DNA from 3 places in the Rhizobium sp. BK529 genome. Region 3 is predicted to be linked to each of the others. Evidence: riboswitches for the same ligand, from Rfam matches in the RefSeq annotation. Region 3 holds a riboswitch; each other region holds the start of a gene.

Region 1 (10,620 bases), on a different contig from region 3:
GCGCTCGCCTGCCTCAACCTTCTGGTGACGCTCGGCGCCAAGCGCGAAAACATCTGGGTTCACGATCTCGAGGGCCTCGTCTATGAAGGCCGCGTCGAACTGATGGACGAATGGAAGGCCATTTACGCCCAGAAGAGCGTCACGCGCACGCTCGCCGAAAATATCGGCGGAGCCGATGTTTTCCTCGGCCTTTCCGCCGCTGGCGTCTTGAAGCCGGAACTCCTGGCGCAGATGGCTGAAAAGCCGCTCATCATGGCGCTCGCCAACCCGACGCCCGAAATTATGCCGGATCTCGCCCGCGCCGCGCGCCCGGATGCGATGATCTGCACCGGCCGTTCCGATTTTCCGAACCAGGTCAACAACGTCCTCTGCTTCCCCTATATTTTCAGGGGCGCGCTGGACTGTGGTGCCGAGACGATCAACGAGGAAATGAAGATGGCGGCTGTGCGCGCCATCGCAGCGCTCGCCCGCGAGGAGCCGTCCGACGTTGCCGCCCGCGCCTATTCCGGCGAGACACCGGTTTTTGGTCCCGATTATCTCATCCCCTCGCCCTTCGATCCGCGCCTGATCCTGCGCATCGCACCTGCCGTCGCCAGGGCTGCGGCCGAAAGTGGCGTGGCGCGTCGCCCGATTGCCGATTTCGACGCTTATCTCGACCAGCTGAATCGCTTCGTTTTCCGCTCCGGCTTCGTGATGAAGCCAATCTTCACGGCGGCCAAGGTGGCCGAGCGTAAACGCGTGATCTTCTCCGAAGGTGAAGACGAGCGTGTGCTGCGCGCCGCCCAGGTGCTGCTCGAGGAAGGCATTGCCGAGCCGATCATCATCGGCCGTCCGCAGGTCATCGAGACCCGCCTGAAGCGCTACGGCTTGCGCATCCGCCCGCTTTCGGATTTCGATGTCATCAATCCCGAGGACGATCCGCGCTTCCGCGAATATGTCGATCTTTATTTTTCGCTGGTCGGCCGCCGCGGCGTCATCCCGGAAGCCGCCCGCACCATCGTGCGCACCAATACGACGGTCATCGGGGCCTTGGCGCTGAAGCGTGGCGAAGCTGACGCATTGATATGCGGCCTCGAAGGGCGCTATGAAAAGCATCTCCGCGATGTACGCCAGATCATCGGCAAGCGTCCCAATGTACGTGATTTCTCAGCACTCAGCCTGATGATCTCGCAGCGCGGTGCCACCTTCTTCACCGATACCTACGTGACTTTCAACCCGACGGCGGAAGAGATCGCCGAGGCGACAGTTCTGGCAGCGGAGGAAATCAAGCGCTTCGGCATCACCCCGCGTGCGGCCCTCGTCTCGCATTCGAATTTCGGCTCACGCGAATCCGAAAGCGCCACAAAGATGCGCCATGCGCTGCAGTTGGTGCGCGAGACGGCGCCTGATCTCGAAGTCGATGGCGAAATGCACGGCGAGAGCGCGATCTCCGAGGATCTGCGCCGCCGCGTCATGCCGCACACCACGCTGGATGGTGAAGCCAACCTGCTGGTCTTCCCGAACCTCGATGCCGCCAATATTACGCTCGGCGTGGTGAAGTCGATGACAGATGGGCTGCATGTTGGCCCGATCTTGCTCGGCGCGGCACTGCCGGCACATATTCTGGCGCCGTCCGTTACCTCGCGCGGTGTGGTCAATATGGCAGCTCTGGCTGTCGTAGAAGCTTCACAGCCGGCCTAAGCCGCCTGCAGAGCGTTCGCATCCATTGGATCAGGCACGCCGTAGCGATCGGCGTCCCTGATCCGACAGTTCATCGGCGCGTTCGTTGCCGGCGACGCCGGAATGGCCCTTGCACCAGGCAATGCTGATCTGCGGATTTTGTAATAGCTCGATATCGACGGCTTGCCAGAGTTCGGCATCGGCGACCACCCGGTTTCTGGCATTGCCGCCAGGGTTGCTCTTCTTCCAGCCATTGTTCTTCCAGATCGGGCGCCAGTGATTGCTGCCTTCGACAGCGTAGACTGAATCGGACCATATAACTGCTGCCTCGCCCGCTGCCGTGCAGTTGATCCAGATTGCTGCCTTCAGCACCGCGGTTAGTTCCATCGCGTTATTGGCAGAATTCTCAGCGCCGCCGAAACCCGAAGCGATTTCCACGCCATCGCGATACGCGACGAAGGCCCAGCCACCGTGCCAGGAACGCGGCTCGAAACAACCGTCCACGAAAACGTGAAGGCCGTCCCGGGTTTGCGGCATTTCCGATGTCGTTTCAGGAAGTGGGATGTTGTCAGAAAAACTTGTCATGTCAGGCGGTTATCTATTAAGGAGCTCCCGCGTAACTGCGCAAGAGATGGAAGTGGAAGCATCAGACTTGCTGGATAACATCGCGAAAATGCGATAGGAATGACTCCGGGGTTATTAAGGGAAATACGCTAGGATAGTGCTCGGCGAACTGAAGCCGCAATTCGCCAATGGATGCCTTTTCTCATTCCGGAACGACGTCGTGAAGCGCCGAAACCTGTATCTCGTCTTCTTTCTGGCATTCGCGGCTCCTGCAGCCGCTGAGACCAATGCGATCTGCGAGGATCTGCGCGGGCGCCTTGCCGACCTGCCGCAATCGATCGGCAATGGTAATGGGGCTGAGATGCGCCAATATGCAGGTGCGCTTGCCGAACAGAATCTCGAACTGCGCAAGGTACGCAGCGACCTGCGCCGATATGGCTGCACCTCCGGCAGCATGGTTGTGGTCGGTGGCGAGAATGCCGGCTTCTGCAGCGAGCTCGAACAATCCGAAGCCAAGATGGTGGACAATATCCGCTACCTGCAGGACCGCCGCAACGAGCTGCGCGACTCCGGTGCCGATCCGGCCCGCGAAGGCCTTTTGGCCGCCCTTGAGGATAATGGCTGCAACAGCGACAGCTTTAGCGAACCCGTACAGGGTGATGCCTATGCGCCTGCTCCCTCCATCGAGGAACAGGCCATGCGCGGCGATACCTTCATCCCGCTTGGCGGCGGCGAGCGGTACGGCTTGCCGCGCGCAGAAATGCTTTCTCCGGTCAGCACCATTTGCGTGCGCACCTGCGACGGCGGCTTCTTCCCGATCAGCAACAATGCGACCTCGGTCGATTTCGGCCGCGATGCCGCAACCTGCTCAAAGATGTGCCCCGGCGTGGAGACGGAGCTTTATTATCGTGACATTTCGAGCGGCGATGCCGCAAACATGATCTCGGCGGCAACCGGCGCACCCTATAGCGCGATGAAAAACGCCTTCGCCTACAAGACCCGCGCACCCGGCGAAAAATCTGCCTGCTCCTGCAATCTGACGGCCTATTACGACGAGATTCGCAAGAGCCAGTCAGTTTCTGCACCGGTGACCGAGCCGAAGGGCTCGATCACCACGATCCAGACGCAAGCGCCGAAGAGCGCAGGCGCCCCGCCCGCTCCACAGGCACAGGTGCCCGACCGCCCCTACGATCCTGCAACCAGGGTCCGGCAAGTCGGCCCGCAATTCCTTGCTGGCGATCAGGGTAAGATCGACCTCGCCAATCCAGCGGTATCCGGTCCGCAGCCCCAACAGCAGCCATAGTCGACACCAAAACGCGCTTTTCTTCAGGTCGACGAGCGATGATGTTCGCGGAAGGCTGCCGCCAGCGTGCGCAGCGCCGCGCGCGATTTCGCATCCGTCAGCGTCGAATGCAGCACGACTTCCGAAGATGGCAGCGGTGGGAGGCCGAAGCGCTCGCCGACATCCACCGTGCCGACAGGCGCCAGGCGATGGGAGAAGGTCGAGACGGCAAGCCCTGCAGACACGGCGGCGGTCACAGCCGAAGAGCCGCCGCCAAGGAAGACCTCGATCCAGGGGATGCCGGCGGCATCGAGCGCGCGGGTGCAGATATCCCGCACCTTGCAATCGGGCGAAAGCGCCGCAAGCCGCAGCGGTTCGCCTCGGCGGTATTCGAATTGCGGCGTGGCAAACCAGCTGAAATGCTCCGGCGCCAGAACCTCGCCGTCGCGCCGATCCTCTTCCCGGCGAATGATCGCCGCATCCAGATCTCCGCGATCGAAAGCGTCGAGCAGCGCGCATGAATTGTCGAGCCGCACCTCGATCGTCAGCCCCGGATCATGCGCATTGAGGCGTGCAAGCAGCGTCGGCACTTCCGGGCCGGCGACGTGGGCCGCTATGCCCAGCCTGAAACGACGGCGCGACGAGGAAAGGGCTGCGACGGCCCGGTCATGGGCAGCGAGGAATTCCCTTGCAGCGTCGAGAAACACTGCGCCCTGCGCCGAGAGCCGCACCAGCCGCGGCGTGCGCTCGATCAGGCGGTGGCCAAGCCGCTCCTCGAGCCGCTTCAGCTTGACGCTGATTGCGCCTTGCGTGCTGTCGAGCGCGGTGGCGGCTCGGGTGAAGCTCCTGTTATCGGCAATGGCCACAAAGGCCTGAACGGAATCGACATCGAGCATGGTGAAGCCAGTCATCCAGATTTGTTATGACTGAAATACTTAATCATCCAATTCTGTAATGATCAAGTCCCGCCTATGCTGACGCAAACGGGCGGAAGGGCATGTCACCCTTTTCCGCCTCAACGTCGAAAGGCCAAAGCATGCGTCCTGTTTCTCTTCTATCCTCTCGCACACGTGGCATCGTTGCCCTGATAGCCGCCTGTCTGTCCTCCCTCATGTTCGGTCTCGAAATATCGAGCGTACCGGCGATCCTGCCGACACTGGAAAAGGTGCTGCATGCCGATTTCAGCAGCCTACAATGGATCATGAATGCCTACACAATCGCCGTCACCACGGTGCTGATGGCGGCGGGCACCATCGCCGATCGTTACGGCCGCAAGCGCGTCTTCCTGATCGGTATTGCCGCCTTCGGCCTCACCTCGCTCGTTGCCGGTCTCGCACAGAATGCCTCTCTGCTGATTGCCGCCCGCTTTCTGCAAGGCATGAGCGGTGGCGTGATGCTGATCTGCCAGGTAGCCGTCCTGTCCCATCAATTCCAGGAGGGCCGCGCTCGCAGCATAGCCTTCGGCTGGTGGGGCATCATCTTCGGCCTCGGCCTCGGCTTCGGTCCGATCATCGGTGTTGCCATTGTGGCGGCCGCTGGGTGGCAATGGGTGTTCCTCATCCATGCGGTGCTGGCTGCCGTAACCATAGCGCTCGCTCTGCCAGGCATTGAGGAATCGCGCGATCCCGGCGCAGGCCGGCTCGATATTGTCGGCATTGCCACCCTTTCGCTGTCTGTCTTCTGTCTTGCCTTCTTCATCACCCAAGGACCGGCTCTGGGCTTCGCCAGTCCCGCCGCACTCGGCATCATCGCCCTCTCCGCAGCAAGTCTCATTGCCTTCATCATTGCCGAGCGGCTGAACCCGCGGCCGATGTTCGATGCCTCGGTCTTCCGCATCCGCGCCTTCTCGGGCGCGATCATCGGGTCGGCTGCCATGAACATCAGCTTCTGGCCCTTCATGATCTACCTGCCGATCTGGTATGAAGCCGGCCTCGGTTACGGCAGTATGGCCGCCGGCATCGCATTGTTGGCCTATACGCTGCCGACGCTGGTCGTGCCGCCGCTGGCCGAACGGCTGATGCTGCGCTACCGACCTGGCATCATCATTCCTGGCGGCCTCTTTACTATCGGGCTCGGCTTCCTGCTGATGAAGTCAGGCAGTGCTGCCGCCGCGCCAAGCTGGCTGACGATGCTGCCCGGTGCTCTCTTTGCCGGCATCGGGCTTGGCTTCACCAACACTCCGGTCACCAACACGACGACCGGTGCGGTTTCCAGCGACCGCGCAGGCATGGCCTCCGGCATCGACATGAGCGCCCGGATGATCTCGCTCGCCATCAACATCGCCGTCATGGGCTTCATCCTCTACAGCGGCGTGCTCTCCAATCTGAAGAATGCCTTGCCAAACTCGATGGGTGCCGGCGAGCTGCGCCTGCTTGCCGAACGGATATCCGCCGGCAACATCGCCGCCCTGCCCGATATTCCGGCCGAGACGGTCCATGATGCGCTGGTCGCGGGCTTTGGCGGCGTCATGCTCTATGGAGCGATCGGCGTCTGGCTTCTCGCTGTTGTGAGTTTCCTTACTTTTGGCCATCGGAAGGCACCCGCCTGCGCCAGGGATTGCAGTACCCAGCCCGCCGAATGACACATACCCGCGCCGGCTCAAACCGGCGCGGCCTCGCTTTGCACCTGCCCCCAGCCGTCGTGATAAACCAGCTCTTCCAGCGCCACCCGCTGCCGCCAGCCTTTGACCGCCAGTTCCGGCTGGTCATAGAGCCGGTCGACGAAGCCGGCGCAGAGCCAAGCCACGACTTCGATATGATCGGGAATGCCGAGGATCGCCTTCAGATCGCCCTCCCTGAATATGCTGACCCAGCCGATGCCGACGCCTTCGGCACGGGCCGCAAGCCACAGGTTCTGGATAGCGCAGACGGTGGAATAGCTGTCCATCCGCGGATTATGCGTGCGCCCTAGCACCACGCTGCCGCCGCGCGTGGGATCGCAGGTGACGCAGATGCCGAGCGGTGCCTCGACGATGCCTTCGAGCTTCAACGAGCGATATGCCTGCTGTCGCTTGCCGGTAAACATCAAGGCCGCCTCCTCATTGGCCTTCGCGAAGGCATCGCGCACCCGCGCCCGGACCTCGGCGTTTTTCACCAGGATGAAATTCCACGGCTGCATGAAGCCGACCGAGGGCGCGTGGTGGGCTGCCGTCAGCAATCGCGTGACGAGATCATCCGGCAAGGGATCGGGCAGGAACTGGCTGCGCACATCGCGCCGCGTCATGATAGCGTGATAGACAGCCTCGCGTTCGGCCGCAGAAAAACTGGATGCCGGACAAACGGCATCATCAATGGGTCGCATCGTCAAATCCCCAACAACGCAACCGCCCGCCGTCCGCGCGGGTTGGGTCTATCTTGTCAGGCCGGTCTTCTGACTTGGCGTCATTCGCTTCGCCGCAGCCTTCCCGGCCTTGCGGCCAGTGGCGTCGTTGGGCGGCGGGCGTCGGCCTTACAGCGTTGGGCACGTTCCGGTCTCGCACCGGATTCCCGATTCTCCCGCTTGTGAAAGCGGGCACCTGACGGGCGATCTATGGCGCGGAAACGCCACGGCAGCAAGCGGCATGCGACATTCATTTCGTGGACAGGTTGAAAATGCTGGCCTAGAACGAAAATCAAATCCAATCGACGCCGCTGGCGCGCCGAATCCTGTCTCCTTGCATCCCGGTTGGCCTTTGTCCCGTCTAACGCCGATGATCCTTGCGGTCGCCCTGTTCATGGAACAGATGGATTCGACCGTGATTGCCACCAGCCTGCCGGCGATTGCTGCCGATATCGGCACCTCGCCGATCGCGCTGAAGCTTGCGGTAACGAGCTACCTCGTGGCGCTTGCCATCTTCATTCCGGTCAGCGGCTGGATGTCGGATCGCTTCGGCGCGCGCAACATCTTCCGCCTGGCCATCTTCGTTTTCATGGTCGGCTCCGTCGCCTGCGCCTTTTCCAATTCGATCGCCGCCTTCGTCGTTTCCCGCCTCATACAGGGTGCCGGTGGCTCGATGATGACGCCGGTCGGGCGCCTGCTGCTGGTGCGCGGCACGCCACGTCACCAGCTGGTGAATGCCATGGCATGGCTGACGATTCCGGCGCTGATCGGCCCGATCATGGGCCCGCCGATCGGCGGCTTCCTGACGACCTATTTGAGCTGGCACTGGATCTTCTGGATCAATGTGCCGATCGGCATTATCGGCATCATCCTTGTCACCCGCTTCCTCCCGGCGATCGAGCCGCGCAGCCCGAAGCCGATGGATTTTCGAGGTTTCTTCCTCTCAGGGATAGGTTTTGCCGGCTTCGTCTTTGGCGTCTCGGTCATCAGCCTGCCGGCCGTTCCCGTGGTCTACGGCTATATTACCGTCGCCGTCGGCATCGTCTCCGGTATCCTCTATTTCATCCATGCCAGGCGCACGCGGCATCCGCTGCTCGACCCCAAGATGTTCCGTTATCCGATGTTCAGGGCCTCGATCCTCGGTGCCTCGAATTTCCGCATGGGCCTCGGTGCGTTGCCCTTCCTCATGCCGTTGATGCTGCAGCTCGGCTTCGGCCTGACGCCGCTGCAATCGGGCTCGATCACCTTCATCAGCGCGCTCGGCTCGATGGGCTCGAAATTCGCAGCCATGCGCACCTACAACGCCTTTGGCTTCCGCAACGTCATCGCGCTAACGACCTTCCTGGCCGCAATCTTCCTTGGCGTGAACGGCTTTTTCACCGCCGAAACGCCGCTCCCCGTCATCATGGGCTGTCTCCTCGTCGGCGGTCTCTTGCGCTCCATGGCCTTCTCAGGCGTCAACGCCATGGCCTTCGGCGATGTGGATGATGCCGACAGCAGCCAGGCAACCGCCATCAATGCGGTAGCGCAGCGCATCTCCATGGCCATGGGCGTTGCAGTCGCCGGCACGATCCTGGAAATCTCCTCGAGCTTCCACGGCGGCAAGCTCTTGGTTTCAGATTTCCACACCGCCTTCTTCATCGTGGCGGCGATCTCCGCGCTTGCCTGCATCACCTTCCTGCGCCTGCCCGCCAATGCCGGCGAGGAGCTGACGACGCGGCGTCGCAAACATAGGCATGCGGAGCCGGAAGAGGTTCGGGAAGAGGCACAAGAAGAGGCATTGGCGGAAAGCCGCTGAAAACTTCACGGACCTGTCATTTTTCCTCACAGATTCCGCGTGACAATCTGCATCGGCATGGCTACATAGGCCGCATGTCGATTTCGTCCGTTTACGCATCGCGATTTTATTCGTACCGCTGCTCCCAGCGGATGCGGGTCTGTGCGTAACCGAAACTAACGCGACGACAACCCGAACAGCCGCTAGTCTACCTGGCGGCTTTTTTGTTCCGCACGGTATGACCAAACAGGAGAGCATACCGTGACTGATACTATTGATGATCTGCGCATCGTCGAGATCACCCCGCTGACCAAGCCTGCCGACATCATCTCGGAAATCCCGCGTGACGCCGCCGTCACCGAGACGGTGACCAGCACGCGCGATACGATCCACAATATCCTGACGGGCAAGGACGACCGCCAGCTCGTCATCATCGGCCCCTGCTCGATCCACGATCCGGCAGCCGCCCGCGAATACGCATCCCGCCTTATGGAGCAGCGACGACGCCTGTCAGGCGATCTCGAAATCGTCATGCGCGTCTATTTCGAGAAGCCCCGCACCACCGTCGGCTGGAAGGGTCTGGTGAACGACCCGCATCTCGACGGCAGCTACCGCATCGAGGAAGGTCTGCGTATCGCTCGCCGGCTGCTGCTCGACATCAACGCCATGGGCCTGCCGGCCGGCTGTGAATTCCTCGACACAATCACGCCTCAATACATCGCCGATCTCGTCAGCTACGGCGCCATCGGCGCACGCACGACCGAAAGCCAGATCCACCGCCAGCTCGCCTCGGGTCTCTCCTGCCCGATCGGCTTCAAGAACGGCACGGATGGTGGTGCGCGTGTCGCGCTCGACGCGATCATCGCCGCTTCCCAGCCGCACCATTTCCCGGCCGTCACCAAGGACGGACAGGCAGCGATTGCCTCCACCCGCGGCAACGAGGACTGCCACATCATCGTGCGCGGCGGCAAGCGCCCGAACTACGAGGCAGCCGACGTCCAGGCCGTCATCGCTGAGGCCATCAAGCTCGGTATCAACCCGCGCATGCTGATCGACGCCAGCCACGCCAATAGCGGCAAGGACCCGATGAACCAGCCGAAGGTCGTCCACGACGTCGCCGGCCAGATCGTCGCCGGCAACGACCATATCAAGGGCATGATGATCGAGAGCAACCTCGTCGCCGGCCGCCAGGATCTCGTTCCCGGCAAGCCGCTGGTCTACGGCCAGTCGATCACCGATGGCTGCATCGGTTGGGACATGTCTGTCGATGTGCTCGAGGATTTGGCAAAGGCCGTCCGCGACCGCCGCAAGGCTGCTGTTGCTGCCTGAGTCGCTGCATCAGTCGCGGCGGGCAAAGCCCGCCGCCTATTCACAAAATGGCTTGTGGAGCCGGCGGCATCGATGCAATCGTAACACCTTACGACTGAATATTTTAAGGACAAGAAACTTGATTGCCGCCCGTGCTCGTTTGCTTTTTGCCTGCTGTATAGCATCAGCTTTGGAATTCAATGCCGAGCTTGCCAACGCTGACACAGCTGATAGCCCAAGTGTTTTTAAACTCGGTAGCTCACTAGATGAGGCCCGTCGCATCTCAAGCGAGCGGGGTTGGAAGGTGAGAGTGCTTTCACCTGATCTTCCCGGTCAATGGTATGTTGATGGCGCGGAGGTCAGTCTTTTCGTTTGCGATAACAACAACAAGATCGCCAGCGTGGCGAAAACTCGAGATGGAGGCGTTGATGAGTTCGCCTCGACCGTCTTCTATTCATTCACATCAAGGTATGGTCGACCTGAGACGACCGTCGTGGCGTTTCCCCTCGGACAGACCACAGTGTCGAGTATCGATTCAAAATTCGCCCCTTCCCGAGGCGAGTCTGTATCCGTGCAGCTGCAAAGTGTCGGAGGGCACTCAAGAATTACTGTGAACCGCGCTTCTGAAACACCGTGCCCGGCGGAAAACGGATCCCACTAATCAGTGAGCTCACACCGCCCGCTCATCAAATTGCGGTGCGCCTTCTCAAGC
Region 2 (10,620 bases), on a different contig from region 3:
GATGTGACGATGACCATCCCGTTTCGCCGTCCCATTCCGTTGCTCGACAATGACGTGCTGCGCACCTTCGTCGCCATCGCAGAAACCGGAAATTTTTCGACCGCAGCCGAAACCGTCTTTCGCACGCCGTCCGCGGTTTCCATGCAGATCAAGAAACTGGAAGAACAGCTCGGCGTGACGCTGTTTCGCCGCGATGCGCGCTCTGTGACGCTGACGCAGCATGGCGAAATGCTGCTGTCCTATGCGCGTAACATCCTGGCGCTCTCCAACGAGGCGGTATCGCGCTTTATCATGCCCGAGCTCAGTGGCGTTGTGCGGCTCGGCGCGCCCGAGGATATTGGCGAACGACTGCTGCCGCAGATCCTGAAGAGTTTCGCAGAGACCTATCCGGGCATCATGGTCGACGTGACGATCGACATGAGCATCGGCCTGAAAAAGCGGATGGAGGAGCAGCGCCTCGATCTCGCACTCATCAACTGCGCGACGCGGCCGTTCCCGACCAATGGCGAGGTCGTCTATCGTGAGCGGCTCGTCTGGGCAGGCGCCAAGTGCGGTTCGGCCCATCGCCGCGATCCGCTGCCGATCTCGATCTGGGAAGACGGCTGCATCTGGCGGCAGGAAGCGATCACCCAGCTCGAGCGCAATAAGCGGCCCTATCGTGTGGCCTATCTCAGCGCCCACACGATGGCGCAGCGCGCCGCCGTGGTCTCCGATCTCGCCATCGCGCCTCTGCCGCTCTCTTATGTCAGCGATGACATGGCGATCCTCGGCATCCAGGAAGGGCTTCCGGAACTGGGCTCGTTCGATATCCAGCTGCTGACGGCATCGCAGATGACGGGGCCGATCGAGACGGTCGCCGACAGCATCCGCGCATCCTTCGCAGAGAGGTCTAAAGCAGCGGCTGCCTGATTTCGCTTAGCCGGTGAACTTTTCGCTCACGAATGCGTTATCCCGCCCGGGCGGCTTCAGCCGTTCGGGCTTGATTTCAAAAAAGGATTTCGCACATGACGACCACGGGTAAAATAGCATCCGCCTTGATGATCCTTCTTGCGCTTTCTTCTTGCGCCAACACGATCCGTGGCGTGGGCAGGGATACGGCAAATGCCGTCAATGCCACACAGGATGCTGGCCGCAGTGTCGATCGGGCCGCGAAGAGGTAATCGATTTCAGATCTTCGAAGCAGGATAGGCTTTTTCCAGCCCGCCGGATCGGGTCAGCCCGGTCCGGAATGCGGCATAGGCCGGGTGCTGGCTGGAACGCGCCGCTTCCATTAGCCTGATCTGCAGCCGGGCAGGTGCAGCTTCCCCGAGCCACTTACCGAGGGTTTCGAGCTTCAGCGAATTGAGGAAGCGAGAGGTAGAGGCAAGGTCCAGATGACGGTGCAGGCCCTCCAGCAGGTTATCGTCCTGAACAGGATTTTCCATCAGCAGCGACAGATAGGATGTGTCGGCTTCGGAAAGCGCCGCAAGTTTTTCCGCGACGGTATCGCGATCGGGGAAGGGTACCGTGCCAGTCATAACGAATCGTCCAATTCTTGTTGCCGGGACGGTTTATAGACTGGCCTTGACCTTCTCGGCTACATCGGCCGGAACCCAGCGGCTCCAGAGTTCCTCGTAATTCTGCAGGAAATAAAGGGCGGCATTTTCGTTGTTCTCTCCGTTTTCGTCCTGCCAGGCCAGCACCTGGCTAATGGTTTCGTTATCCCAGCTGCGCGCCTTCAGGTAGTTCATGACGGGGCCGGCGCGGTCGGCAAAGGACCGGGTCATCAGCGTGAAGGCCTGCGACACCGGATAGGCGTTCACCTTGGGATTGGCGCAACCGCGAACAGAGGTGCAGGCGTCCCATTCGGCCTGGTCATGCGGCACGCCGAAACCGAGTTTCTTCAAGTCATACTTGCCGATGACTGCTGTTGGCGACCAGTAATAGCCGAGCCAGCCAACCTTGTTGTCGAAGGCGCGGGCAATTGAATCGTTAAAATCGTCGGGGGTGCGGCTGTCGACCAGCGCAAACCCCAGCTTGCCGGCATTGAGTGCCTTGAAGAGGTTGCGGGTCGAGATCTCGCAGGCCCAGGATCCCGGACAATTATGGACGACGGCGTGTGAGGGATCGTCGATATCGGGAAAAAGTTCCGGATGCTTCAGTGCATCTTGTACCGAGCCGATATCGGGATTGGCATCGGCGATGAATTTGGGAATGTACCAGCCTTCGATCGCCCCGTCGGCAAGGATTTCGGCGCCCTCTACCAGCCGGCCCTCCTTGATGGCGGTATCGAGCTGCGGCTGGACGGCCTTTGTCCAGAATTCCGAGGCGATATCGGGGGTGCCCGTGCCATTCATGGAGGCGAAAGTCGGCAGCGTGTCACCGTCGACGATCGAGACCGAGCAGCCGTAGCCTTTCTCGAGGATGAACTTGTCGAAGCTCGCGGCAATGCCCGCGGAGCCCCATCTCATTTCGGCAATCGAGACCTTGCCGCATTCGGCAGCCTGCGCCTCACCAGTTCCCGCATAAAGACAGACGGCAAGGATGAGCGACGTGAAAAATGTCTTCATTATAAGTCCCCGAAATTTTATAGGATCGAACGTGCATGCACCGGGGGCAATTAGCCGACAAATCTCTCCGCCGCTTCAGGTGCCCATCGCCCGGCCGGAACATGCTCGGCGGGCCTTCCTGTCTGCGGCGCCGTTCGTCTGGTTTTCCGGCGGCTCGTCGCTGGCCATTTCTATCGATGGTTGATTATGAGCAAGCCTAAGGATTTACGATAAGAAATCAACTCCCTTTTCTGTCTTCCCTCAGTCACTAAATTATTGAATCCGAAGAATTTATGCCGGCATCCATGGCGGTGCGACCCTATACGCGACGGAGGCAGATGCGCCCCTCGGGATGAGCTGAAAGCGGTTTCAAATGAGAGAAATTAGAAAAAGTGCAAAAAAGGTCGAAATTCGCGTTAAGGCGGGCGTTCAATAACCATCCAGTAAGAATGTGCCGTTATCACTTGTGACGCGGCGGGGGACAACCGCTGCTTCTCCGGATCAGGTAGAGCGTCCCGGAGAAAGCGAGCTTCATCGCGTAATGGTGAGGGCGTCAGCGTTTTATGGCAAACCGCGTTGGGCTTATGGCCTGATCGCGGTTTTCGCATTTCTGGCTCTCTGTTGACCGGTCCGCAACGCTCATTGTAGGCCTGCGGGAAACGCTTCACGGATAGACCTCAATGACCAGAGCCATCATGCTGCAGGGAACCGGCTCGGATGTCGGCAAGACGGTGTTGGTGGCGGGCCTTTGCCGGCTGGCTGCCAATCGCGGGCTGAAAGTGCGCCCCTTCAAGCCGCAGAACATGTCGAACAACGCGGCAGTTTCCGACGACGGCGGCGAGATCGGCCGGGCGCAGTGGCTGCAGTCGCTGGCCGCGCGGACACCTTCCTCGGTGCATATGAACCCGGTGCTGCTGAAACCGCAGTCGGAGAATGGCAGCCAGATCATCGTGCAGGGCAGAGTCTTCGGGCAGGCGAAGGGGCGCGATTATCAGCGGCTGAAGCCGCAGCTCCTCTCTTCCGTGCTGGAGAGTTTCGCCAGGGTGTCGGAAGATGCCGACCTCGTCATCGTCGAAGGGGCGGGATCGCCGGCCGAGATCAATCTCCGGGCCGGCGATATCGCCAATATGGGCTTTGCGACGCGCGTGAACGTGCCGGTCGTACTCGTGGGGGATATCGACCGCGGCGGGGTGATCGCTTCGCTCGTCGGCACCCATGCGATCCTGACGGAAGAGGACCGGCGGATGATATCAGGCTATATCATCAACAAGTTCCGCGGCGATGTGAGCCTGTTCGACGACGGGATCGCGTCGATCAGGGCGTTTACCGGCTGGCCCTGCTTCGGCGTCGTGCCCTGGCTGAAGGCGGCTGGGCGGCTGCCGGCTGAGGATTCCGTTGTGTTGGAGCGGCTTGCAAAAGGACCAGCTGGCGCGCTGAAGATCGCCGTGCCTGTTCTGCCCCGCATTGCCAACTTCGACGATCTCGATCCGTTGCGCACCGAGCCTGATATCGAACTCGTCTTCGTGCGATCAGGCGAGCGGCTGCCAGGCGATGCCGGGCTCATCATCCTGCCAGGCTCGAAATCGACGATATCGGATCTCAGTGATCTCAGGGCGCAGGGATGGGATCGTGACCTTGCCGCGCATGTCAGGCGCGGCGGCCGGGTGATCGGCATTTGCGGCGGCTACCAGATGCTCGGCCAAAGGGTGCGCGATCCGCTAGGCATCGAAGGGGCGGTAACTGATATCGAAGGGCTTGGCCTGCTCGATGTCGATACAGAGATGGCGCCGGAAAAGACCGTGCGTAACAGCAGCGCACGCTCTTGCCAGTATGAGGTGCCGCTCTCGGGTTATCAGATCCACCTCGGCATCACACGAGGCACGGATTGCGAGCGCCCGGCGGTTATTGTCGATGGCCTGCCTGATGGGGCGGTTTCGGCGGACGGGCGTATCATGGGCACCTATCTGCACGGGCTGTTCGGTTCGGATGCCTATCGGGCCAGGCTTCTGGAAAGCTTCGGGCTTTCGGGGGAGCGGGCGAATTATCGCCAAAGCGTCGATCAGGCACTGGACGAGGTTGCTGGCGAGCTGGAACACGCCCTCGATGAGCGTTTTCTTGCCGGCCTCCTCGGCGACTAGATTTCCCCCGAAACTTCGCGGCGGCGGCGGTCGAGCTCTTCGCTGTAGCGACGCAGCGTGTGGCTTTCGCTGAGCTGGCCGATCACCTTGCGCTCGATCAGATTGTTGACGACTGCGAGCGCTTCGCTTTCGGTCTTGTCGAAAATCGCGGCCGCTTGCTTGGCATTCATCTGCGGCTGCAGGAAGTCGTTTTTGTAGCGGATGAAATCAGCAAGGTTCTGGGCTTCGTCCTGCGAACTGGTGGGATTGGCGTAGATTTCCGGGACGAGCACGAGACCCGCATATTTGTCGCTGTCGTCAACGAGGATGACGCGCTGCGTCGACCCGATCGGGTAGGCCGCCTTGAAGTCGTCGAGCGTCATGCTTTTTTTGGCCGTCTTCACATCGGCGCGCATCAGCTTGTCGACGGTCAGGTTTCTGATCCAGCCGACATCATGGGCGCTGCGAATGCTCTCACCCCGCAGGTGGAAGCGCCATGTGGCGAAGGAGTAGCCGAATGTGGTGCGCACCACGAGCGATGACGTGATCACAGCCGCGAGCACCAAGGCGGTGATCGGAAAGTCGCCGGTGATCTCCAGCGCCAGGAAGGTCATGGTCAGCGGTCCCCCGATGACGGCAACGGCGAGCGAGCTCATGCCGACGACAGCGTAGATGACCGGCGTCAGCGTCGCATCGGCGAAATAGGGGGCCGAATAAGCAAAGAGCTTGCCGAGCAGGGCGCCCATGAAGAGCGAGGCGAAGAAGAGGCCGCCTCTGAAGCCGGAGCCGATCGAGACGGCGGACGCGATCGATTTCAAAAGGAACAGGCCGACGAGCGCGGGGATCGTCACTTCATTAGCGAGGTTCAGATGCAGCGCGCCATGGCCGGCGGCCAGAACCTGCGGTGAAATCAGCGCCAGCAGGCCGACGACGATGCCACCAAGCGCCGGGCGGAAGGGCAGCGGGACGGAGCTCTTGCGCGCCAGTTCCTCGACGAAGGCGACGCCCTGCATGAGGAGGATACCAATGCCGGCGCAGAAGGCGCCAAGGGCGATCGCCGGCACGTAATCGGCCGGCTGGACAGCGCCGAAACTGCCGACATCGATGACGAAATCGCTGCCGGCCAGCAGGCGGGCAACCAGCGTGGCGACGAGGGCTGCGACGACGACCGGCGTCAGCGAGACGATGGCATAGGTGCCGATGATGAGTTCGAACGCGTAGAAGGCGCCGGTCAGGGGCGCATTGAAGGCGGCGGCGATGGCGCCGGCCGCACCGCAGCCGACGAGAATGCGAAGATCCGCTCGGCGAAGCTGCAGCTTCAGTCCGAATTTCGAGGCGATGCCGGCGGCAAGCTGCGTATAGCCGGCTTCGAGACCGACGGAGGCGCCGAAGCCGTTGGAGACGACGTTCTGGACGGCCACGAGGATGCTGTCGGTCAGCGACAAGCGGCCGCCATGCAGCGCATTGGCCTCGATCGGGTCGACCATCGGCTTCTTGCGCCACTTGGCGAGAATGAAGATCAAGAGGCCAAGCAGGATGCCGCCTGCGAAAGGCGCCGTCATCAGCAGAAACTGATTGTCGATCTGCGAAGCGCTGAGCCGGGTCTCGGTCGCGATCCCGAAGATCAGCTTGTGCATCTCCTCGGAGATAAAACTCATGGCGCTGACCGCCAGTCCTGCAGCGATGCCAACCAGCGCGCCAGCAAAGACCAAGCCCATTTCGCTTTGTCTTACGAGGGCACGCAGACGCCCCAAATCGAAAATGGTGGTGAGGGGCCGGAAGCGGCGGATATCCATTCGGGAGAGCATCATAGGAGAACTAGGCGGCAGGAGGAACGGTCAAGGTGACGGGCGGCATCCGCATGCTTGCCAATTGCGGCAAAATACCGGCCGAGCAGTAAAGTTTTTATGACGTAAGTTTTTGAATAAACACGATAATCTTGGTAGTGTAAGTCGAGATGAACGGCTTTGGCTCGTTGCACGGCAATTGACATGGGGGTTGCACGCGCCTAACCATGAAACCACATAATGGATGGTTCCGGATCGGCCTTACGCCTTCCGGATGAAAAGGGAATGTGACGGGGCGGACCCAAGCCGGGCGCCTTCATCACAGCCGACCCCGCGACTGTAGAGCAGTCAGGGTCTTCCGGCCGGCATTTGGGCCGTTAAGCTGACAGCCTGCGTGGTGCAGGCGGGCAGAGCGGGCAAGTGCCGGAAAAGCCACTGGAAATGCATCGTGATCAGCCGAGGCAGGACGCCTCTATTTCTACGAATCGTCCGCCTTTTCACGAGACGCAGCCGGGAAGGCGAGGCAGATCCGCTGGCACGATCAGGGGCGACCGCATCAGGTCGCCCCGGTCGCGGCCGATAACTGCGAGCCAGGAGACCTGCCATCTGTGCCGGGCATCAAGCCCAAATTGGGCATTTGCCCGCTGCCAGCACGGAGGTTGTCTTGGCTGAAGGATATGGTTCGGCACTGCGTCGTGTGGTGCGCATGGGTTTCCCCTTCTCCCCCGCGGGTAGAAGGTGGCCCGAAGGGCCGGATGAGGGGACCTCGGGACGTGTTGTTTTCTCCCCCCTCGTTCCTGTGCTTGCAGGAATACAGCCACCGCGCGTCTGCGCCGTGAATGAATCAGCGCTATCGCAGAATGAGTCTCTCCCGCCCAAGGACTTGGGCAGGCTGGATTCCTGTGACAAGCACAGGAATGAGGGGTGTGGGGAAGGCCGTGCCCATCCTCAACGGTCGGTGTCGTTATGACCGTCACCTTCATCCTCGGCGGCGCACGCTCCGGCAAATCCCGTTTCGCCGAAAACCTCATCACCACAGGTGGCCTCGAGCGCCATTACATTGCCACCGGTCGCGCCTGGGACGAAGAGATGCAGGCACGCATCATCAAGCACAAGGCCGATCGCGGCCCGTCCTGGACTACGCATGAAGAGCCGCTCGATCTCGCCGAGCGCCTTGCGGCCATCGATGCAGAGGGCAGGGCAATCCTCGTCGATTGCCTGACTTTATGGCTTACCAATCTGATGATGGACGGGCGCGATATCGCCGCCCAGTCTGCCGCGCTTGCCGCATTTCTTCCCACGGCAAGGGCACAGCTCGTCATCGTTTCCAATGAAGTCGGGCTCGGCATCGTGCCTGACAATCGCATGGCGCGGGAGTTTCGCGACCATGCCGGCCGATTGCACCAGATGATCGCGGCTTCGGCCACAGATGTTTATTTTATCGCAGCGGGTCTGCCGCTGAAAATGAAGGGTTAGTTCCATGCAGCAGAAGATTCCCGCAACCGTCATCACCGGCTTTCTCGGCGCCGGCAAGACGACCATGATCCGCAACCTGCTCACCAATGCCGGCGGCAAGAAGATCGCGCTCATCATCAATGAGTTCGGCGATCTCGGCGTCGATGGCGACGTGCTGAAGGGCTGCGGCGCGGAGAACTGCACCGAGGACGACATTATCGAGCTCACCAATGGCTGCATCTGCTGCACGGTCGCCGACGATTTCATTCCGACCATGACCAAGCTTCTGGAGCGCGACCAACGCCCCGACCATATCGTCATCGAAACGTCGGGCCTCGCTTTGCCGCAGCCGCTGGTCGCCGCCTTCAACTGGCCGGATATCAGAAGCGAAGTCACCGTCGACGGCGTCATCACGGTGGTCGATAGCGCGGCTGTTGCCGCCGGCCGTTTTGCCGACGATCACGATGCCGTCGATGCGCGCCGTGTCGAGGATGAATCGCTCGATCACGAAAGCCCGATCGAGGAGCTCTTCGAGGATCAGCTGACCTGTGCCGATCTGATCGTGCTCAACAAGACCGATCTCATCGACGCCGACGGCCTCGGCCGCGTGAAGAGCGAAGTCGCCTCGCGCATTGCCCGCAAGCCCGTGATGATCGAAGCCAGGAACGGCGAGGTGCCGGCAAGCGTGCTGCTCGGCCTCGGTATCGGCACGGAAGAGGATATCGTCAACCGCAAATCCCATCACGAGCTGGAGCATGAGGATGGCGAGCCGCACGACCACGATGAATTCGACAGTTTCGTCATCGAGCTTGGCGCTGTCTCGGATACCGCCGGTTTCGTCGAGAAGCTGAAGGGTATCATTGCCGAACACGACGTGCTGCGCTTGAAAGGCTTCATCGACGTTTCGGGCAAGCCCATGCGCCTGCAGCTGCAGGCCGTGGGTGCCCGCATCGACCAGTATTTCGACCGCGCCTGGGCCCCGGGCGAAGCGCGCAACACGCGCCTCGTCGTCATCGGTCTGCACGAGATGGATCAGGACGCGATGCGCAAGGCGATCGAGGCGCTCATCTGAGGACATCGAATGCATCTGCTTCTCGCCCAGCAGGGAACGATCAGCGACGGGGAAGAGGCGATCGACCTCGGCCAGTCGCCGGGCGACATCCTGTTCCTGTCGGCTGCCGACACCGAACTCGCGTCGATTGCCGCGGCTCATGCCGGCGGAGCGACGGGGCTTACGCTCCGGCTTGCGAGCCTGATGAGCCTGAAGCATCCAATGTCGGTCGACACCTATGCGGAGCGGACCGCGCGGCATGCGAAGCTGATCATCGTGCGGGCGCTCGGCGGGGCGAGCTATTTTCACTATGCGCTGGAGGCACTGCATGCGGTTGCGGCACGCAATGGGGCGCTGATTGCGGTGCTGCCGGGCGATGCCAAGCCGGATGCGGGCTTGACACCGTTTTCCAATGTGGCGCTCGACGATCTCAACGCGCTCTGGAGATACCTGATCGAGGGCGGGGACGCCAATGCGCGGGGCTTTCTGGCCTATGCGGCAGCGATGCTCTCGGGAGCGGAGAAGCCCGCACCGGCCGCGCCGCTGATGAAAGCCGGAATATGGTGGCCGGGGCGGGGGCTTGTCGGAGTTGAGGAGTGGCGGCGGCTTGTTTCGGGCGTTTATTCCGTAGCCAGTGAAAGCGTGGCACCCCCCTCTGTCCTGCCGGACATCTCCCCCACAAGGGGGGAGATCGGCAAGCGGCAGGACCATCGCCCTACGTCGGTTGTTTGGGGAGAAGCCCTCCACGATTCGATCTCCCCCCTTGTGGGGGAGATGTCCGGCAGGGCAGAGGGGGGTATGGTAGCGGAGGAGGGGTTTGAACCCCCAGTCGTCGCCATCGCTTTCTATCGTGCCCTTGTCCAAAGCGGCGAAACCCGCCCTGTCGAAGCCCTAATCGAAGCCTTGCAGGCGCAAGGCCTGCGCCCGCTGCCGGTCTTCGCCTACAGCCTCAAGGACCCGGTCTCCAAAGGCATCCTCGAATCCATCTTCGCCGAACTCAAGCCAGATATCGTCATCAACACGACAGGCTTTGCCGTTTCCGCACCCGGCGCCGATCGCGAACCGACCGTGCTGGAGGCGAATGACGCCATCGTGCTGCAGGCGATCTTTTCCGCTTCGTCGCGAGATGCGTGGGCTGCCTCGTCCCAAGGGCTCTCGGCCCGCGATCTCGGCATGAATGTCGCGCTGCCGGAGGTGGATGGCCGCGTGCTATCGCGCGCCGTCTCTTTCAAGGCGGCGGCGCGTTACGATGCTGCGGTTGAAACCAATATTGTTTCCAGCGAACCGGATGCCGGGCGCATGACATACGTGGCCGCACTTGCCGCCAACTGGGCACGGCTGCGGCGGAAAGTGACAGCGGAGCGCCGCATCGCGCTCGTCATAGCAAATTACCCGAATCGTGACGGACGGCTCGGCAATGGCGTCGGGCTCGATACGCCCGCCGGGACGATCGAGGTGATGCGGGCGATGGAGAAGGCCGGTTATTCGGTCGCCGATATTCCCGCCGATGGCGATCACCTGATGCGGCATCTGATGGCGGGGCCGACCAATTCCGGTTTCGAAGGCAAGGTGGTGCGCGAGACGCTTTCCTTGAGTCGATACAAGCGCTTCTTCGCCTCTCTTCCCGTTAAGATTCAGGATGAGGTGACGGCCCGCTGGGGCGATCCCGAGGCCGATCCTTA
Region 3 (10,620 bases):
CACCGTCATGAACTGGCGCAGCCACGAAGGATGGGCTGGCCAGGCCGGTGCAGTGACGAGATTGCCATCGGAAACCGCATCGCTGATCGGGATATCGGCATAGGTGCCGCCGGCAAGCTCGACTTCGGGACGGCAGGCGGGATAGGCCGAGCAGGTGCGGCCCTTGAGAACGTCGGCGGCGGCCAGAAGCTGGGCCCCGTGGCAGATCGCGGCAACCGGCTTGTTGGCATCAAAGAAATGCCTGACAGTCTTGATGACATCGGGGTTGAGGCGAAGATATTCCGGTGCGCGGCCACCGGGGATGACGAGCGCATCGTAATCTTCGGCGCGCACGCTTTCGAACGTGGCGTTCAGCGCGAAGTTATGACCGCGCTTTTCCGAATAGGTTTGGTCGCCCTCGAAATCATGGATGGCGGTGGCGACCGTCTGGCCGGCAGTCTTGCCGGGGCAGACGGCATGGACCGTATAGCCGCAGGCAAGCAGCGTCTGGAACGGCACCATGGTCTCGTAATCTTCAGTGAAATCGCCTGTGATCATCAGGATCTTGCTCGCTGGCATGTCTTCCTCCCGTAAAAACCAACAGATGGACTTTAACAAAGGATCGCGGCCGCGGGTAATATAGGAATACTACACGGGGCTTCCTAATCAGGTCGTCTCGCGTGCCCTGACATCGGGAATCGCGCAGGCCTCGCCGCCGCCGAACATGCGCGAACGGGTGAGGAAGCGCTTCTCACGGCCATTATCGAGCGAGAACATGCCGCCGCGGCCGGGCACGACATCGATGATGAGCTGCGTGTGTTTCCAGGCCTCGAACTGGCTGGCGCTGATATAGACTGGCACGCCGCCGATCTCGCCGAGCTTCACATCCTGATCGCCGACGATGAAATCGTCCGTCGGATAACACATGGGTGAAGAGCCGTCGCAGCAGCCGCCGGACTGATGGAAGAGGATTTTGGGATAATCCTGCTGGATTTCCCTGATGAGGTCGAGCGCTGCATCGGTGGCGAGCACACGTGGTTCGCCATTGGCCGTCTGTTCCATGATTGCCTCCTCCAAGACAATGTCTCCTCCCCACGAAGGGAGGAGACTTGATAGTAGAACAATTGGATGGCTCTCAGAAGAAGCCGAGCTTCTTCGGGCTATAGCTGACCAGCATGTTCTTGGTCTGCTGGTAGTGGTCGAGCATCATCTTGTGTGTTTCGCGACCAATGCCGGACTGCTTGTAGCCGCCGAAGGCCGCATGGGCCGGATAGGCGTGGTAGCAATTGGTCCAGACGCGGCCGGCCTGGATTTCCCGGCCGAAGCGATAGGCGCGGTTGGCATCGCGTGTCCAGATACCGGCGCCGAGGCCGTAAAGCGTATCATTGGCGATCTCGAGCGCTTCCTTCTCATCCTTGAAGGTGGTGACCGAGACGACCGGCCCGAATATCTCTTCCTGGAATACGCGCATCTTGTTGTGGCCCTTGAAGATGGTCGGTTTGACGTAATAGCCGTCAGACAATTCGCCGCCGAGATCGTTGCGTGAGCCGCCGGCAAGCACCTGTGCGCCTTCCTGCTTGCCGATATCGAGGTAGGCGAGGATCTTCTCCATCTGCTCGGTCGAGGCCTGGGCGCCGATCATCGTTGCCGGGTCGAGAGGGTTGCCCTGCTTGATGGCTTCGACCCGTTTGACGGCCCGTTCCATGAAGCGGTCATAGATTGATTCCTGGATGAGAGCGCGGCTCGGGCAGGTGCAGACCTCGCCCTGGTTCAGCGCGAACATGGCGAAACCTTCGAGCGCCTTGTCGAAGAAATCATCGCCTTCGGCTGCCACATCGGCAAAGAAGATGTTGGGCGACTTGCCACCGAGTTCCAGTGTGACCGGAATGAGGTTCTGGCTGGCATATTGCATGATGAGGCGGCCTGTCGTGGTCTCGCCGGTGAAGGCGATCTTGGCGATGCGCGGGCTGGAGGCGAGTGGCTTGCCGGCTTCGAGACCAAAACCGTTGACGATATTGAGCACGCCGGGCGGAAGCAGGTCGCCAACGATTTCTGCCCAGAGAAGCAGGGAGGCGGGAGTCTGTTCGGCTGGCTTGATGACGACGCAGTTGCCGGCGGCCAGGGCCGGCGCAAGCTTCCAGGCGGCCATCAGAATCGGGAAGTTCCAGGGAATGATCTGCCCGACGACGCCGAGTGGCTCATGGAAGTGGTAGGCGACCGTATCATGATCGATTTCGCCGATCGTGCCTTCCTGGGCACGGATGCAGGAAGCGAAATAGCGGAAGTGGTCGATGGCGAGCGGAATGTCGGCTGCCATGGTTTCGCGGATCGGCTTGCCATTGTCCCAGGTTTCGGCCTGGGCCAGAAGCTCCAGCTTGTCTTCCATACGCTGGGCGATCTTCATAAGGATGTTGGAGCGCTCGGTGGTGGACGTCCGGCCCCATTTTTCCTTCGCGGCATGGGCGGCATCGAGCGCGGCATTGATGTCTTTTTCATCGGAGCGCGGGATTTCGCAGAGCTTGCCGCCAGTGACGGGCGTGACGTTGTCGAAATATTTGCCGCCGATCGGCTCGCGCCACTCGCCACCGATATAGTTGCCGTATTTCAGTTTGAACGGCGACTCGACGATTTTTTGATGAAGCATGTCATCCTCCCTTGATGAACAGGTTCCGGATCGAACCAGTGGGAGAAATCTGTGCCGCTTTTACCCGGGGCAACAGGGTCGCTAGCCAATACCGCAGTGCACAGTGTCGCAGACTTGCGACAGGTTTCGGCACCACCATGAAATCGTGATCGAACCTCTCGCCCTGTCTCAGTGCAGGTCGAGCTTCTTCATCTTCCGGTGAAGCGTGGCACGGCTGATGCCGAGGGCTGTGGCGGCCTGAGAGACATTGCCATGGGTGCGGGACAGCGCTCGCAGGAGAGCAGCCCTTTCCGCCTCGGCCATTTCCTCTTCCTGCGAGACGCGGCCTTCCTGCAGCGCATCGGAGGCAGGAAGCCCGGCGGCGATGCGTATGTCATCCAACTTGAGGGCGAGACGGGCGGCGCGCGTGGCGCCGAGGATGAGATCGTGCCGGTCAACGGCCAGCAGGGCGTTGGCGGAATTGGCGCCGGCCGGGACCATGACGAAGCGGGCGCCGGCAAACGCAGAACGGAACAGATTGAGCTCGATGCGCATCGCTGCATCCCGTACGGCCTGCGAGAGAATGGTGAGCGTCATCTCGTTGACATCATCGCGGCAGGTGGAAATGTCGAGGGCGGCGGCAAGAAGCCCGCGGTGATCGCGGATCGGCGCGGTGGTGCAGCTCAGCTTGATATTGGAGCAGAAGAAGTGTTGGTCGCGGAAGACGGCAACGGAACGCTCATCGGCGAGGGCCGTGCCGATGCCGTTCGTGCCGATGCTGGCTTCAGTCCAGACCGAGCCTGTCCAGAGACCGAGATCCTGGAATTCCTTATCATTGCCGACAGCGCCGCGGCGCTCCAGCGCGATGCCGTTACGATCCGTTAAAAGCAGGCAGCAGCCGGCCTTGCCGACGGTCATGAAGAGACGGTCGAGTTCCTCGCGAGCATCCGCCATCAATTGTTCTGATTGTTCCCGCGCAAGGCGGAATTCCTGCTCCGTGAGACGCAGAGGTGCGCGTTTTTCTTCCGGCGCAAGCTGATACATGGTCATGCATCGGCGCCACGAAGCCACGATCGGCGAACTGGCCGCAGCAGAGTTTTGCTGGGCGCACGTATAGACATGCTCCGCATGTGCGGATTGTTCGTGCATAAGGCTCCTCCCACGGAACTTGCGCATATTCTGATGTAAACGCGGCGGCTTTGCAATCAGCCGGCGGGACTGCGGATTGTATGGATTGAATTTGCCTGATGATGGGTGTCGCATATCTGAGACAGTTAAACACTGCGGTTCACACGTCGTGATCGCGATAATATGACCGTAGGCAAAAGTGAAAACCGAAAGCCGGAAATAATCGCCGGCTGCCTTCATTTTCGGCTGAGCCAACTTTCGATGCCTTTTGCCGCGGCACGGCCCGTGGCGAAACAGGCTGTGAGCAGATAACCGCCTGTCGGCGCTTCCCAATTCAGCATCTCTCCGGCTGCAAAGACGCCGGGCAGATGTTTTAGCATGTAGTGTTCGTCGATGTCGCTCCAGGCGATGCCGCCGGCAGACGAGATGGCCTCGGCGATCGGACGCGGACGCAGAAGCGGAATCGGCAGAGCCTTGATGGCGGCGGCGAGCTTCTGCGGGTCGTTGCGATCGGTCTCCAGCGTCAGTTCGCGCAGGAGCGCAGCTTTCACGCCGTCGAGGCCTGCGCCTTTGCGCAGACGGTTAGAGAAGCTCGATTTCGCATCCTGGCGGGCAAGATCGCGGGAAAGACGTTCGAGCGTGCGGCCGGGGGCGAGGTCGAGCGTCAAAGGCGCCTTGCCTTCGCCACGTAGTTGATCGCGCAGAGCGGCTGCATGCGCATAGACGAGGCTGCCCTCGATGCCGTGCCTGGTGATGACGAATTCGCCGGGAAATGTGCCCGCGGAGGAGGTTGCCGTGACGGATTTCAGCGGTTCGCCGGCAAAACGCTCACGGAAGGGATCGCTCCAGTCGACGTCGAAGCCACAATTGGCTGGCTGGAATGGAGCGATTTTAATACCACGTTCGGTAAGCAGCGGCAGCCAGGCCGCATCGGAGCCAAGGCGAGGGTAGCTTGCGCCGCCAAGCGCAAGCAGCGTGGCATCGCAGGAGATCGTCTTGCGTCCGCCGATCGTTTCGAAACTATGCCCGCCCTCAACAAAGCCGATCCAGCGATGGCGGGTGAAGAAGCTGACGCCGTGTTGCTCCAGCCGGGAAAGCCAGGCGCGCAGAAGCGGCGAGGCTTTCATGACCTTGGGGAAGACTCTGCCGGAGGAGCCGACGAAGGTTTCCGTGCCGAGGCCGGCTGCCCACGCGCGGATATCGGCCGGGGTGAAGGCGTTGAGGGCTTGCCGGAGACTGACATTGGCGTCGCCGAAGCGGGTGGCGAAACGGTCGTAGTCTTCCGAATGGGTGATGTTGAGACCCGACTTGCCGGCGAGCAGGAACTTCCGGGCGAAGGTCGGCATCGCGTCATAGACGGCGACGGCATGACCGCTCTCCGATAATATTTCGGCGGCCGACAAACCTGCGGGACCGCCGCCGATGATCGCGATTGTTTTCTGCTTCATTGCGCCTTCTTGGCGTGGCCGATGATCCGGCGCAAGTCTCAGTGATGCGGATGCACGCACTTGCCGTGGTCGGCGAGCACCTCGATGACCCGGCACTGATCGACTCGGCCATGGCCGCACCCCTCCACCATCTGTTCGAGTTCCGCCTTGAGCGCATTCAGACTGCGGATACGCTGTTCGACTTCGATCAGGCGCGCCTTGGCGATGGCGTCGGCGGAGGCGCAGGACTGGTGCGGATCGTCCTGCAGCTGAAGCAAGGTGCGGATCGCATCGATCTCGAAACCGAGCTCGCGGGCGTGGCGGATGAAGGCGAGGCGATTGAGGTCTGATGGTTCGTACGAGCGCTGGTTGCCCTCGCTGCGATTTGGCGCGGATAGGAGGCCAATACCTTCATAATAGCGGATCGTCGGCACCTTGACGCCGCTCTGACGGGCGGCTTCACCAATGGTGATCTTTTTCATGATTTTCCTCTTGTACCTCTAGTCGCTAGAGGATGTAGGAAGGATGCAGCCTACAAGCAAGGATTTAGATCATGAGTGAAGCATCACAGGCGCGGTACAGGCTCGGGGGCATGGATTGCGCTGCCTGCGCAACGAAAATCGATACGGTCGTAAGGCGTATGGATGGCGTCGAGGATGTCTCTGTTTCGGTGACGGCGGGCACGATGACGGTGCACCACAACGGCAGCAGCGATCTCAAGGCGATTGAGAGGAAGGTGACCGGCCTCGGATATTCCGTCGCTCCGCTCATGGGCAAGGCGCCCGCTCAGGAACCAAAGGAGAATCACGATCACGCGCATCATGATCACGATCATGACCATGCCGGACATGAACATCATGATCACTCCCATGAGGGCCATGATCACGATCATGCCGGTCATGATCGTTCCGATCACGGGCATTTGCACGGTGCGGAGGAAGTCGCGGGACTGCACGGTCATGATCACGGGCCAATGACCGGTCCATGGTGGCAGAGCAAGAAGGGCCGGCTGACGATCTTCTCCGGCCTGGCGCTCGTTATAGCCTATGCTGTCGGCCATCTGGTGCCCGCGATCGCTTCCTATGCTTTCATCGCAGCCATGCTGGTCGGGCTAGTTCCGATTACGCGGCGTGCGATCATGGCAGCACTTGCCGGGATACCCTTTTCCATCGAAATGCTGATGACTATTGCCGCTGTCGGCGCCGTCATCATCAATGCCGGGGAAGAAGCAGCCACTGTTGTCTTCCTGTTCCTTGTCGGCGAATTGCTGGAGGGCGTCGCTGCCGGCAAGGCGCGCGCCAGCATTCAGTCGCTGACGACGCTGGTGCCGAAGAATGCGCTGCTTGAAACCGGCGGCGAGATGAAGGAGGTGCCGGCGGAGACGCTCGCGGTCGGCTCCGTCATTCTTGTACGGCCGGGAGACCGGATTTCTGCCGACGGCACAATTCTCTCCGGTGAAAGCGCTATCGACGAGGCTCCGGTGACGGGCGAAAGCACGCCGGTGCGCAAGGGTGCAGGCGAGACCGTTTTTGCCGGCACGGTCAATGGCGATGCAGCATTGCGTGTTCGCGTCACCGCCGCTGCCGAGGACAATACGATTGCCCGCGTCGTCAAGCTGGTCGAGGAAGCCCAGGAATCGAAGGCGCCGACCGAGCGCTTCATCGACCGGTTCTCGCGCTATTATACGCCGGGTGTCGTCGTTGTAGCGGCTCTGGTCGCGGTCCTGCCGCCGCTGCTGATGGGAGCGGCATGGGGCGAATGGATCTATAAGGGCCTTGCGATCCTGCTGATCGGCTGCCCTTGTGCTCTTGTTATCTCCACTCCGGCGGCGATTGCCGCTTCGCTTTCGGCGGGCGCGCGTCGCGGGTTGCTGATGAAGGGTGGGGCGGTTCTGGAATCGCTCGGCAAGGTGACGGCTGTCGCCTTCGACAAGACGGGCACGCTGACCGAAGGCAAGCCGCAGGTGACCGATATCATTGCCTATGGTCGCTCGGAGGCGCAGGTATTATCGCGCGCCGCGGTCCTGGAACAGGGCTCCAGCCACCCGCTGGCGCTTGCCATCCTCAATCGCGCCAAGGCCGATGGCGTGCCTGTGCCGCCGGCTTTCGAAGTCGAAGCGCTGCCCGGCAAGGGGATGACCGGGAAGGTGGGTGGCGAGGTGCTTGATCTTTTGTCGCCGCCGGCAGCGCGCGAGCGTGGGGCGCTGAATGCTGAGCAGGACGAGCAGGTCGCTGCGCTGAACGGCGTGGGCAAGAGTGTTTCGGTGTTGCTCGTCGATGGCGTCGCTGGCGGCTTGATCGCCATGCGCGACGAGCCGCGCGAGGATGCAAAAAGTGGTCTCGTGACGCTGAAGGCGGCCGGCGTGCGTGCCATCATGCTGACCGGCGACAACAAGCGTACGGCAGCCGCCGTTGCCGGCGATCTTGGTATCGACTGGCGTGGCGAGCTGCTGCCGCAGGACAAGCAGCGCATTGTCGGCGAATTAAAGAAGGAAGGGCTCTTCGTCGCCAAGGTCGGTGACGGCATCAACGATGCGCCGGCACTTGCAGCAGCCGATGTCGGCATCGCCATGGGCGGCGCTACCGATGTGGCGCTGGAAACAGCCGATGCAGCGGTGCTGCATGGGCGTGTAGGCGATGTGGCGCGCATGATCGAGCTTTCGAAGCGGACCATGCGCAATATCATGCAGAACATCAGCATGGCTCTCGGGCTGAAGGCGGTGTTCCTCATCACCACCATTGCCGGCATTACCGGCCTGTGGCCGGCGATTCTTGCGGATACGGGTGCAACCGTGCTGGTGACGATGAACGCACTCCGTCTGCTTCAGATAAAGACATAAAGATTTCTTTATATCATCTTGACGATCGGATACGGCACGTGCATGCTTGACGCATCGTGGTTCTCTGGATCTGCCGATCCGGGGCTAAGAGGGAATTCGGTGCGGCCATCGCCAAGACCGGAGCTGCCCCCGCAACTGTAAGCGGATAGACACCGTCCTTCGACGTCACTGGGAAGACGCCTGGGAAGACTGGACGATGTTGATGACCCGCGAGCCAGGAGACCTGCCGCGATTGATAACGTCCACGGGCGGGGTGTCCCGGTGCGCCGCTTTTGCGAGACAGCGCCCCGCGTCCGTCTGCTTTTGCGTCCGCCGCAGCCTTGCCCATAACCTTCGGGGTAAGGAAATGAGCATCAAGACTGCAAATCTCGGCTTTCCGAGGATCGGAAAGCACCGCGAACTGAAATTCGCTCTGGAAAGCTACTGGGCCGGCAAATCCGAGGCCAGTGCGCTTCTCGACGTCGCGAAGCAGCTACGGGCGGAAAATTGGGCCCTGCAGAAAAAGAGGGGGATCAAGATCATCCCCTCCAATGACTTCTCGCTTTATGATCATGTGCTCGATACGGCCGTCATGGTCGGCGCCATTCCTTCGGCCTATGGCTGGAAAGGCGGGCCTGTTTCACTCGATACCTATTTTGCCATGGCGCGCGGCTCGACCGGCGATGAGGCGCATGCCGATTGCGGCCATCAGCACCATCATGGCCATGGCGCGCCAGCGCTGGAAATGACGAAGTGGTTCGACACGAACTATCACTACATGGTGCCGGAACTTGGTCCCGATCAATCCTTCGCGCTGACGGCGAACAGGCCGCTCGATGCCTTTATCGAGGCGAAGACGCTTGGTATCCACACCCGGCCGGTCATTCTCGGTCCGGTCACTTTCCTGAAACTCGCCAAGGGAACCGAGGAAGGTTTTGTGCCGATCCGCCTGTTGGAACGCCTGTTGCCAGTCTATACGCGGGTGTTGGCGGAACTGAGTGCTGCAGGTGCCGATTGGGTGGAGATCGACGAGCCATGCCTCGTGCTCGATCTTTCAAGAGAAGAACAGGAAGCACTGCAGCATGTCTACTGCGCGCTGCATGAGCTTGTGCCGAACCTGAAGATCATGCTCGCCACCTATTTCGGCGAAATCGGCGACAACCTGCCGACGGCGCTTGCATTGCCGGTTGCCGGCCTGCACGTCGATCTCGTTCGCGCTCCGCAGCAGATCGATGCCTTTCTTAAGGCGCCCGCCGACCTGACGCTGTCGCTTGGCGTCATTGACGGACGCAATATCTGGAAGGCGGACTTGGCCGCGATCCTGAAAATAATCGAGCCGCTCCTTCAGCGTTTCGGCGCGGATCGGCTGCAGATTGCGCCATCCTGCTCGCTGCTGCATGTGCCGATCGATCTGGAATTGGAAACCGGACTGGATGAGGAGCTGAAGTCGTGGCTCGCTTTCGCCACCCAGAAGCTTGGCGAACTTGCAGTGCTCGGCGACGCCAGCAAGGCTTCTGAGGTGATCGCGGCGGCCTCGCAGGCCGTTGTTTCGCGTGCTGCATCCCCCCGTGTGCATGATCGGAAAGTCAGGCAGCGGGTCGGTGCGATCGACGAGGTGATGACGAGGCGGGCCAGCGCCTTTGCTGAGCGGACCGGCCTGCAGGAGCGCAAGCTTCGCCTGCCGCTCTTCCCGACGACGACGATCGGCTCCTTCCCGCAGACGTCGGATGTGCGCAAATCTCGCTCTGCATTCAACAAAGGCATCATCAGCGAGACGGAGTATGATGCCTTTCTGAAAAAGGAGACGAAGGCTGCGATCCGCTGGCAGGAGGAAATAGGCCTCGACGTGCTCGTCCACGGCGAGTTCGAACGCAATGACATGGTGCAGTATTTCGGCGAGCAGCTTTCCGGCTTCGCCTTCACGCAACATGCCTGGGTGCAGAGCTATGGCTCGCGCTATGTTCGCCCGCCGATCATCTTCGGCGATGTTTCTCGGCCGAAACCGATGACCGTGGAGTGGTGGCGTTACGCGCAGTCGCTGACGGAAAAGCCGGTCAAGGGTATGCTGACCGGTCCAGTGACGATCCTCAACTGGTCCTTCGTGCGCGACGATCTCTCCCGTGCGGATGTCAGCCGGCAGATTGCGCTGGCGATCCTCGATGAGGTGCTCGATCTCGAAAAGGCCGGTGCGGCGATGATCCAGATCGACGAGGCCGCGCTTCGTGAAGGCCTGCCGCTGCGCAAGGCGGACTGGAATGCCTATCTCGGCTGGGCGGTCGAAAGCTTCCACCTCTGCGCGTCCGGTGTTGCCGACGAAACGCAGATCCATACGCATATGTGCTACTCGGAGTTCAACCAGATCATCGATGCCATTGCGGCGATGGATGCGGATGTGATTTCCATCGAAACCTCTCGTTCCAAGATGGAATTGCTGGAAGCTTTCCGAAGCTACAAATACCCGAACGAGATCGGTCCAGGTGTCTATGATATCCATTCGCCGCGCGTTCCCGACGTCGACGAGATGACGGAGCTTTTGACGCTGGCGCGTGAATGGCTGACGGATGGGCAGCTCTGGATCAATCCCGATTGCGGCCTGAAGACCCGCAAATGGGATGAGGTGCGCCCGGCACTCGTCAACATGGTTG

Evidence for each region. Region 3 has a riboswitch for cobalamin ahead of metE (5-methyltetrahydropteroyltriglutamate--homocysteine S-methyltransferase). Riboswitches for the same ligand answer to the same signal wherever they lie in the genome.
Region 1: it holds a riboswitch for cobalamin, as region 3 does, so the genes downstream of both, bluB (5,6-dimethylbenzimidazole synthase) here and metE (5-methyltetrahydropteroyltriglutamate--homocysteine S-methyltransferase) in region 3, are expected to answer to the same signal.
Region 2: it holds a riboswitch for cobalamin, as region 3 does, so the genes downstream of both, cobU (bifunctional adenosylcobinamide kinase/adenosylcobinamide-phosphate guanylyltransferase) here and metE (5-methyltetrahydropteroyltriglutamate--homocysteine S-methyltransferase) in region 3, are expected to answer to the same signal.

The regions. Positions count from the first base shown of each region.
Region 1 is NZ_JACIAU010000001.1:1,338,127-1,348,746, reverse strand. It holds gene FHX08_RS06885 (NADP-dependent malic enzyme) at 1-1,680, shown strand, start outside; gene FHX08_RS06880 (ribonuclease H) at 1,711-2,244, opposite strand; gene FHX08_RS06875 (DUF2865 domain-containing protein) at 2,444-3,526, shown strand; gene FHX08_RS06870 (LysR substrate-binding domain-containing protein) at 3,550-4,416, opposite strand; gene FHX08_RS06865 (MFS transporter) at 4,542-6,086, shown strand; gene bluB (5,6-dimethylbenzimidazole synthase) at 6,104-6,805, opposite strand; cobalamin riboswitch at 6,847-7,038, opposite strand; gene FHX08_RS06855 (MFS transporter) at 7,194-8,621, shown strand; gene FHX08_RS06850 (3-deoxy-7-phosphoheptulonate synthase) at 8,862-9,929, shown strand; gene FHX08_RS06845 (hypothetical protein) at 10,048-10,569, shown strand; gene FHX08_RS06840 (TolB family protein) at 10,615-10,620, opposite strand, start outside.
Region 2 is NZ_JACIAU010000001.1:733,746-744,365, forward strand. It holds gene FHX08_RS03585 (LysR family transcriptional regulator) at 1-909, shown strand, start outside; gene FHX08_RS03590 (entericidin A/B family lipoprotein) at 1,005-1,160, shown strand; gene FHX08_RS03595 (hypothetical protein) at 1,167-1,517, opposite strand; gene FHX08_RS03600 (glycine betaine ABC transporter substrate-binding protein) at 1,551-2,549, opposite strand; gene FHX08_RS03605 (cobyric acid synthase) at 3,209-4,666, shown strand; gene FHX08_RS03610 (chloride channel protein) at 4,663-6,453, opposite strand; cobalamin riboswitch at 6,661-7,054, shown strand; gene cobU (bifunctional adenosylcobinamide kinase/adenosylcobinamide-phosphate guanylyltransferase) at 7,399-7,908, shown strand; gene cobW (cobalamin biosynthesis protein CobW) at 7,913-8,959, shown strand; gene cobN (cobaltochelatase subunit CobN) at 8,969-10,620, shown strand, end outside.
Region 3 is NZ_JACIAU010000006.1:25,071-35,690, forward strand. It holds gene FHX08_RS27690 (DJ-1/PfpI family protein) at 1-558, opposite strand, end outside; gene FHX08_RS27695 (DUF779 domain-containing protein) at 646-1,041, opposite strand; gene adh (aldehyde dehydrogenase) at 1,115-2,623, opposite strand; gene FHX08_RS27705 (helix-turn-helix domain-containing protein) at 2,792-3,751, opposite strand; gene FHX08_RS27710 (TIGR03862 family flavoprotein) at 3,967-5,178, opposite strand; gene FHX08_RS27715 (MerR family transcriptional regulator) at 5,217-5,639, opposite strand; gene FHX08_RS27720 (heavy metal translocating P-type ATPase) at 5,711-7,996, shown strand; cobalamin riboswitch at 8,037-8,242, shown strand; gene metE (5-methyltetrahydropteroyltriglutamate--homocysteine S-methyltransferase) at 8,343-10,620, shown strand, end outside.